One region of the Peribacillus sp. NPDC060253 genome, then DNA from elsewhere that is predicted to be linked to it. Evidence: riboswitches for the same ligand, from Rfam matches in the RefSeq annotation. Region 1 holds a riboswitch; each other region holds the start of a gene.
The links. A riboswitch is a leader RNA that binds a small molecule or an ion and turns the genes downstream of it on or off. The one in region 1 is predicted to bind lysine.
Positions count from the first base shown of each region.

Region 2: linked by a shared signal. The riboswitch ahead of dapA (4-hydroxy-tetrahydrodipicolinate synthase) and the one ahead of ACFWE9_RS03545 (amino acid permease) in region 1 are both predicted to bind lysine.
Region 3: linked by a shared signal. The riboswitch ahead of ACFWE9_RS24710 (aspartate kinase) and the one ahead of ACFWE9_RS03545 (amino acid permease) in region 1 are both predicted to bind lysine.

Region 1 covers NZ_JBHXAS010000007.1:70,230-72,505, forward strand. The annotation lists gene ACFWE9_RS03545 (amino acid permease) at 1-954, opposite strand, end outside; lysine riboswitch at 1,051-1,234, opposite strand; gene ACFWE9_RS03550 (LacI family DNA-binding transcriptional regulator) at 1,477-2,276, opposite strand, start outside.
Region 2 covers NZ_JBHXAS010000091.1:15,183-17,458, reverse strand. The annotation lists gene ACFWE9_RS19870 (MFS transporter) at 1-108, shown strand, start outside; partial or broken gene ACFWE9_RS19865 (IS6 family transposase) at 231-721, opposite strand; gene ACFWE9_RS19860 (hypothetical protein) at 727-942, opposite strand; lysine riboswitch at 1,041-1,219, shown strand; gene dapA (4-hydroxy-tetrahydrodipicolinate synthase) at 1,356-2,252, shown strand.
Region 3 covers NZ_JBHXAS010000169.1:866-3,141, reverse strand. The annotation lists gene uvrC (excinuclease ABC subunit UvrC) at 1-987, shown strand, start outside; lysine riboswitch at 1,049-1,225, shown strand; gene ACFWE9_RS24710 (aspartate kinase) at 1,315-2,276, shown strand, end outside.

The DNA of each region.
Region 1 (2,276 bases):
ACGAGTTGAAGCGTACATGCCAGAGTTACCGGCAGAGAGTACGGATGATAAAATGATCGCGTTCATGATGGATGCTGCAAATGCAAGGCCAGCACGTTCAAATACGAGCGTAAATGGACTGACGGCAACATCTTGACTCAATAAACGTGAATCAGTAAACGGAATGATCATACCAATTACAAAAATGGCAAGGATATAGAATAAAATGATGCGCCAGAAAACGGATCTGATCGCCTTTGGGATATTTTTTTCTGGATCTTCGCTTTCACCAGCCGTCACTCCAAGCAATTCCGTTCCTTGGAACGAGAAACCGGCAGCCATGAAAACGCCTAAGATCGTGAAGAAACCACCGTTAAAGGGGCCATCACCCATAGTGAAATTTGAAAAACCAATTGGGTCATTCCCACCCATGATTCCGAGAATGATCAGAACCCCAGTGATCAAGAAAATGACGACTGTCACGACTTTGATCATAGCAAACCAGAACTCGGCCTCGCCAAAACCTTTAACGGACATATAATTAATAAGAAACATAATGATTAACGCGATACCACTCCAGATAAAGGAAGGACTATCAGGAAACCAGAACTTCATAATTAAGACAACGGCTGCCAATTCGGCGGCAATGGTGATTGCCCAGTTATACCAGTAGTTCCATCCAATCGCAAAACCGAAAGACGGGTCGACGAATTTGGAAGCATAAACACGGAATGAACCGGCCACCGGCATGAACGATGCCATTTCTGCGAGACTTGTCATTAAATAATAAACCATGATGCCGATGACCGCGTATGCCACCAAGGCACCGCCAGGTCCGGCCGAATGAATCGCACCGCCACTTGCTAAAAATAAACCTGTTCCAATCGTTCCACCCAATGAAATCATCATTAAGTGCCGCGCTTTCAGGCTCCTTTTCAATTCAGTAGGGCTTGATGCTTTTTGTGAATTTGACAATTGATGTTACACTCCTTTTTATTGGAAGGGAACGAAATATAAAAAAACAGCAGTCGAAAAAGATCGACGGCTGTTTATAATAAACCCGTTTATCCTTCCGAAGATAGCTCCCCACGTTTTTAGAAAAACGTGACAGTGATGTTCCTGTTCGGTAACACCGCCAGCAAGGATATACATGGAATATACCCAAACTTCGGCAACTTATCCTTTCAAACGGAGTCTTGAATTTTCCAGAATCTCGTCCGTTTTACTTTTATAAGCTGCAGCCTCTAACTCATCGGTAAATGAGGAAGTATTCAATTTTCTTAAATCGTCGCGCCAGCATTGTTGACGTCGTACGATATTACTCAAGATATTCCTGAAATCATTAATTGATTGCTAGTAATTGAGTAAAGTTTACTATATCAAAATTATAAAATATTCTAATAGATATCGCAATCATTATTTTATGTGGTTATTTTTTCCTAGTTCTAGAAGGGTTGGCAAAAGGAAATAATCAAATTGCGACATACAAAAATAACATTAAACGCTCTTTCTTTTTATAAGGGCGTAGTCCAGCTTCACATGTTCGATTACTTCAGGATTCTCAAATAGATCCACTGCCATTTTACCGATCCATTCCAGCGGCAAGGAAATGGTCGTGATGTCGAGCATCTCACTAAGGCTATCATTATTGAAGCCGAGGATGGCGACATCGTTTGGAACTGTTATTCCCGATTTCTTAGCAGTAAGAATGAATCCAGCAGCCGTGTCATCATTAGTGATGATGATAGCTTCCGGTTTATCCATCATCGAATTCCACACCTGAAACAATTGTTCACCGTCTTTGATGTGATAACTGCCTTCAAACTGCCATTCTTTATTGTTTATAAGTTGATGATTTCTCATGATATCATTAAAGGCCTTTGTTCGAAGAAAACTGTTCCTGCTCTTTTTACGGCCGAGACTGTAACCAATCTTCTTATATCCTTTAGCAATCACGTATTCAAGGGCACAGGAAAAGGCTGCATAATGATCTATGCTGATCGACGATAATTCAGCCTGGGCTGTATCTTCACATAAAATAATCGGACCGTATTTTTGATATTCCAATAGGACTTTCATTTCCGAAATTCTTGAACAAACGATAATGCCATCAAGTTGCTTCATTTGCAGCATATTCAACGCTTGAATTTCTTTCTCTCTTTCATAATGGGTTTCAAAGATGACTATATGGCAGCCTATTGCGTTAGCCTGCTTAGTAATTCCGTGCACGATTGCCCCGTAATAGGGGTGATTGGTGAAAGGGATGATAATGCCGATAAGATTCGTTTTGCCCTTCG
Region 2 (2,276 bases), on a different contig from region 1:
AACTTGCTGAATGTGACATGGGTCGGTGGGCTGGTTGCTATCTTTGCCAGTCTTCTAACTTTCCTAAGTTATCGCTTAGACCAAAAACAACAAAAGAAGGCAGCATAAGAGGATGAAGAAGCAATAAAAAAGCAGTTCTCGTGCAAAAATCACTCGTTAGAAACATAGAGTGTGGTTTCCTTTATATTGAAAAATTATGAAGCTAATCCAAACAATTTATGGATAAATTCTTATTGGTTTTGGGCAAGCTTCACCCTTGATAAACCTGTTTCTTTTTAATCACATGCATGGCTTCTATGCCACTCAGTATGTAAGTAGCTGTACGAAATGATTTCTATCCTTACATCGAACGAACGCGCTTTTTTTATAAAACGATGATCCTGTTCTACCATATTATTGTGATATTTAACTTGCCTTATTTGCATGCCTTCAAGCATGCGATTCTCTTCTTTTAACTCTTGAATCGCTACAGGATAGGCTGGATTTTTATCCACTGTTATGACACAAGGTTTACAAACATGAGAAGTAGCCAAGGCTTTCTTGAAAAGCGCTTAGCTGCTTGTTTATCTCTTGATTCCCTTAGATAAAAATCAATCGCATTCCCTTCTGAATCGACTGCACGATATAAATAAATCCATTGACCTTTTACTTTGATATACGTTTCATCAACTATTCAAGAGTCATTTGTTGGCTTAAGATGACGACGTACTCTTTTATCTAATATTGTTAGACCATTTTAAACCTGTATTGATTATCAAGACCAATTCCACCTAATAAACTATTAGCGAGTGTCTCGCTTTGCTCAATTTTTTCTGATAGTATAGTAGATTGAATCAATGGAGTTCTACTTACAATTGAAGCGATTCGTTTTCTTGCTTCCCAAACGTCACGGAAAAAGATGAATCCAGCCCAATACCGCAGCCATTTCCATCGATTATCCATGTATTCTTAATAAAATATTTCTAAATTAGCCTTGCAACAGAATGGATTATCTGCTATATTACAGTCAATTAAATATTTTCTTACTTCATACTTTTTGAAGTGAGGATAGAGGAGCAAAGACCATTAGTACACATTTTGAGGAGAATGAGATCCTATGACTAGTGTGGAAAGGGGAATTTGCCGAAGCGGAAAGAATCTCATATTCTTGAAGCTGGTTCTGCTATTGAATAAATACAGGACTGTCATATAGGAAACTATATGGAGGGCTATCTTACGCACCGAAACGATTTTTTTGATAAATATTGTTTCTACTGCAGCAGCGAATCCTCGTTGTTGCTTTTTTGCGTTTACTCCTGAATGGCCCTAACCACCTCTGAGTTTTTCAAAAAAATTATACAAAAGGGTGTGAAGTTATGAATTTTGGCCAAGTATTAACCGCAATGGTTACCCCGTTTAATCATAATAATGAGGTTGATTTTTATGCTACGAGAACGTTAGTAAATTATTTAATTGCTAATGGTTCTGATGGATTAGTTATAGCTGGTACAACCGGAGAGTCTCCTACATTAACAGCAGAAGAGAAAGTAGATTTATTCAAAGTTGTTGTAGAAGTTGTTGATGGAAGAGTTCCAGTCATAGCTGGAACTGGCTCAAATAACACGAAAGCTTCTATCAGCTTAACAAGGCAAGCAGAGGCAGCAGGAGTCGACGGAGTTATGCTCGTTACCCCATACTATAACAAGCCGTCTCAAGAAGGATTATTTCAGCACTTTAATGCTATTGCCCAATCAACATCATTACCTGTAATGCTTTATAATATCCCAGGACGAAGTGTTGTAAACATGTCAGTAGAGACGATTGTTCGTCTCTCAAAAATCAACAATATTGTGGCATTAAAAGAAGCAAGTGGTGACTTAGATGCCATGGCACAAATCATTAGCGAAACAACTAGTGATTTTACTTTGTACAGCGGCGATGATGGATTAACAATACCGGTTTTAGCCATCGGTGGAACAGGCATTGTTTCGGTTTCTTCACACATAATTGGTAATGAAATGCAAGAAATGATTAATAGCTTCAAAAATGGTGATGTCCGTGGTGCTGCTTCCATACATCGTAATCTTCTTCCAATTATGAAAGCATTATTTGCTGCACCAAGCCCATCACCGGTAAAATCAGCATTAAATATGCGAGGGCTAAATGTTGGCGGTGTCCGCTTACCATTGCTCCCTTTAAACAACGAAGAAAAAACAGCTCTACAAATAGCTCTACAACCTAGTAACGTAGAATCTGTGTTATTAAAATATTAAAGCGAGACTTAAATACCGACTTTC
Region 3 (2,276 bases), on a different contig from region 1:
TTTGTGCGACAGGGTAAATTGATAGAAAGGGATGTTTCACTTTTTCCTGTCTATGATGAACCGGAACAGGAACTTCTTACATTCCTGGGTCAGTTTTACGAGATTACCAACCACTTTAAACCAAAGGAAATTTTGCTTCCTGAATCAGTGGATGCCGAAATGGCCGAAGGGCTGCTTGGTGTGAAAACGATTCACCCGAAACGGGGAGCGAAAAAAGATATGCTTAAACTGGCGAATAAAAACGCCTCCATCGCCCTACAGGAAAAATTTTCTTTGATTGAACGAGATGAAGAACGAACGATCAAAGCCGTGGAAAACCTCGGGTTCCAATTGGGCATCTATACCCCGCATCGAATTGAAGCCTTCGATAACTCCAATATCCAGGGAAGTGACCCTGTTTCCGCTTTAGTCGTGTTCATTGATGGGAAACCGGAAAAAAGGGAGTACCGCAAATATAAGATCAAAACGGTCCAGGGACCTGATGATTATGAATCGATGCGTGAAGTGGTTCGAAGAAGATATTCACGAGTATTGAAAGAAGGGCTGCCACTTCCGGATCTAATCATCATTGATGGCGGAAAGGGACATGTGGAAGCAGTTCGAGATATTTTGGAAAATGAATTGGGCCTTGATATTCCACTTTCGGGTTTGATTAAAGATGAAAAACACAGAACATCGCAATTGATGATTGGCAACCCGCTTGAACTTGTTCCGCTTGATTCACGGAGTCAGGAATTTTACTTATTGCAAAGAATTCAGGATGAAGTGCATCGGTTTGCGATTACGTTTCATCGCCAGCTACGCGGGAAAAATGCGGTTCACTCACAGCTTGATGATATTCCAGGAGTCGGGGAAAAGCGGAGAAAGCAATTATTAAAGCATTTTGGGTCATTGAAGAAAATCAAAGAGGCAACGACCGAGGAAATTATGGACGCAGGCATGCCAAAAGGGGTAGCCGAGGGAATCGTTAGAAAATTGCAAGAATAATCTTGCTTGCGATAAATCTCTATGCTATGATTAGAAGGAATTTTTAATTAGACAACTTAAAAGTGCTGATAGAGGTGCGGAATTCAAGAGTAAAAACCTGGAGAAGTATGAGCTTCCATGATAGGTTTTGAAAGGGGAGGACGCCGAAGGAAGACAAGACTCATACCTTGTTTTTCTGGTCTGACATTTAATAAATGGCGGATTGTCAGGGTTTATACCCTGGAGAGCTATCTCACTGTGTTTACAGTATTAGATATGTGATCACAGCAATGAGATATTTCTCATTGCTTTTTTTATTGCCTAAAAAGGTAGAGAGGGTGCATGAGGATGGCATTAATCGTTCAAAAATTCGGCGGAACATCCGTCGGTAGCGTAGAAAAAATCAAAAATGTTGCCAAACGGGTAATCGAGGAAGCGGAGAATGGAAATGAGGTAGTCGTCGTTGTTTCGGCTATGGGGAAAACCACGGATCAATTGGTTTCCATGGCCCGTGATATTTCCGGATCCCCGAGCAAGAGGGAAATGGATATGCTATTGACTACAGGAGAACAGGTAACGATTTCCTTGTTAACGATGGCATTGATTGAAGAAGGACATGAAGCCATTTCGTATACTGGCTGGCAAGCCGGCATGCAAACGGAATCCGTTCATGGGAATGCCCGGATTTTAAACATCGATGCTTCAAGGATCCAAGCTCAGCTTTTGGAAAAGAAAATAGTGGTCGTAGCCGGTTTCCAGGGGAACGATGCAAATGGGGAGATCACTACCTTAGGGCGAGGCGGTTCCGATACGACGGCGGTTGCCATCGCTGCAGCGCTGAATGCGGATAGATGCGATATTTATACGGATGTAACGGGTGTTTTCACAACGGACCCACGCTACATAAAAGGCGCTCGAAAACTCCAATCCATTTCTTACGATGAAATGCTGGAACTTGCCAATCTGGGGGCAGGCGTCCTTCATCCAAGGGCTGTCGAATATGCAAAAAACTATCAAATTCCGCTTGAAGTCCGTTCGAGCATGGAGAAAGAATCAGGAACGATCATTGAGGAGGAAGCAACTATGGAAGAAAACTTAATCGTACGCGGCATTGCTTTTGAAGACAGTATTACAAGAGTCACAGTATATGGTTTGCCCCAATCACTTGGTGTATTATCAACAATTTTCACGACACTTGCGAAAAACAGAATTAATGTGGACATTATCATTCAAAGCATGACCGCCGAGGATACCACCAATCTATCATTCTCCATTAAAAGTGAAGATACGGAAGCAGCCTTGATCGTGCT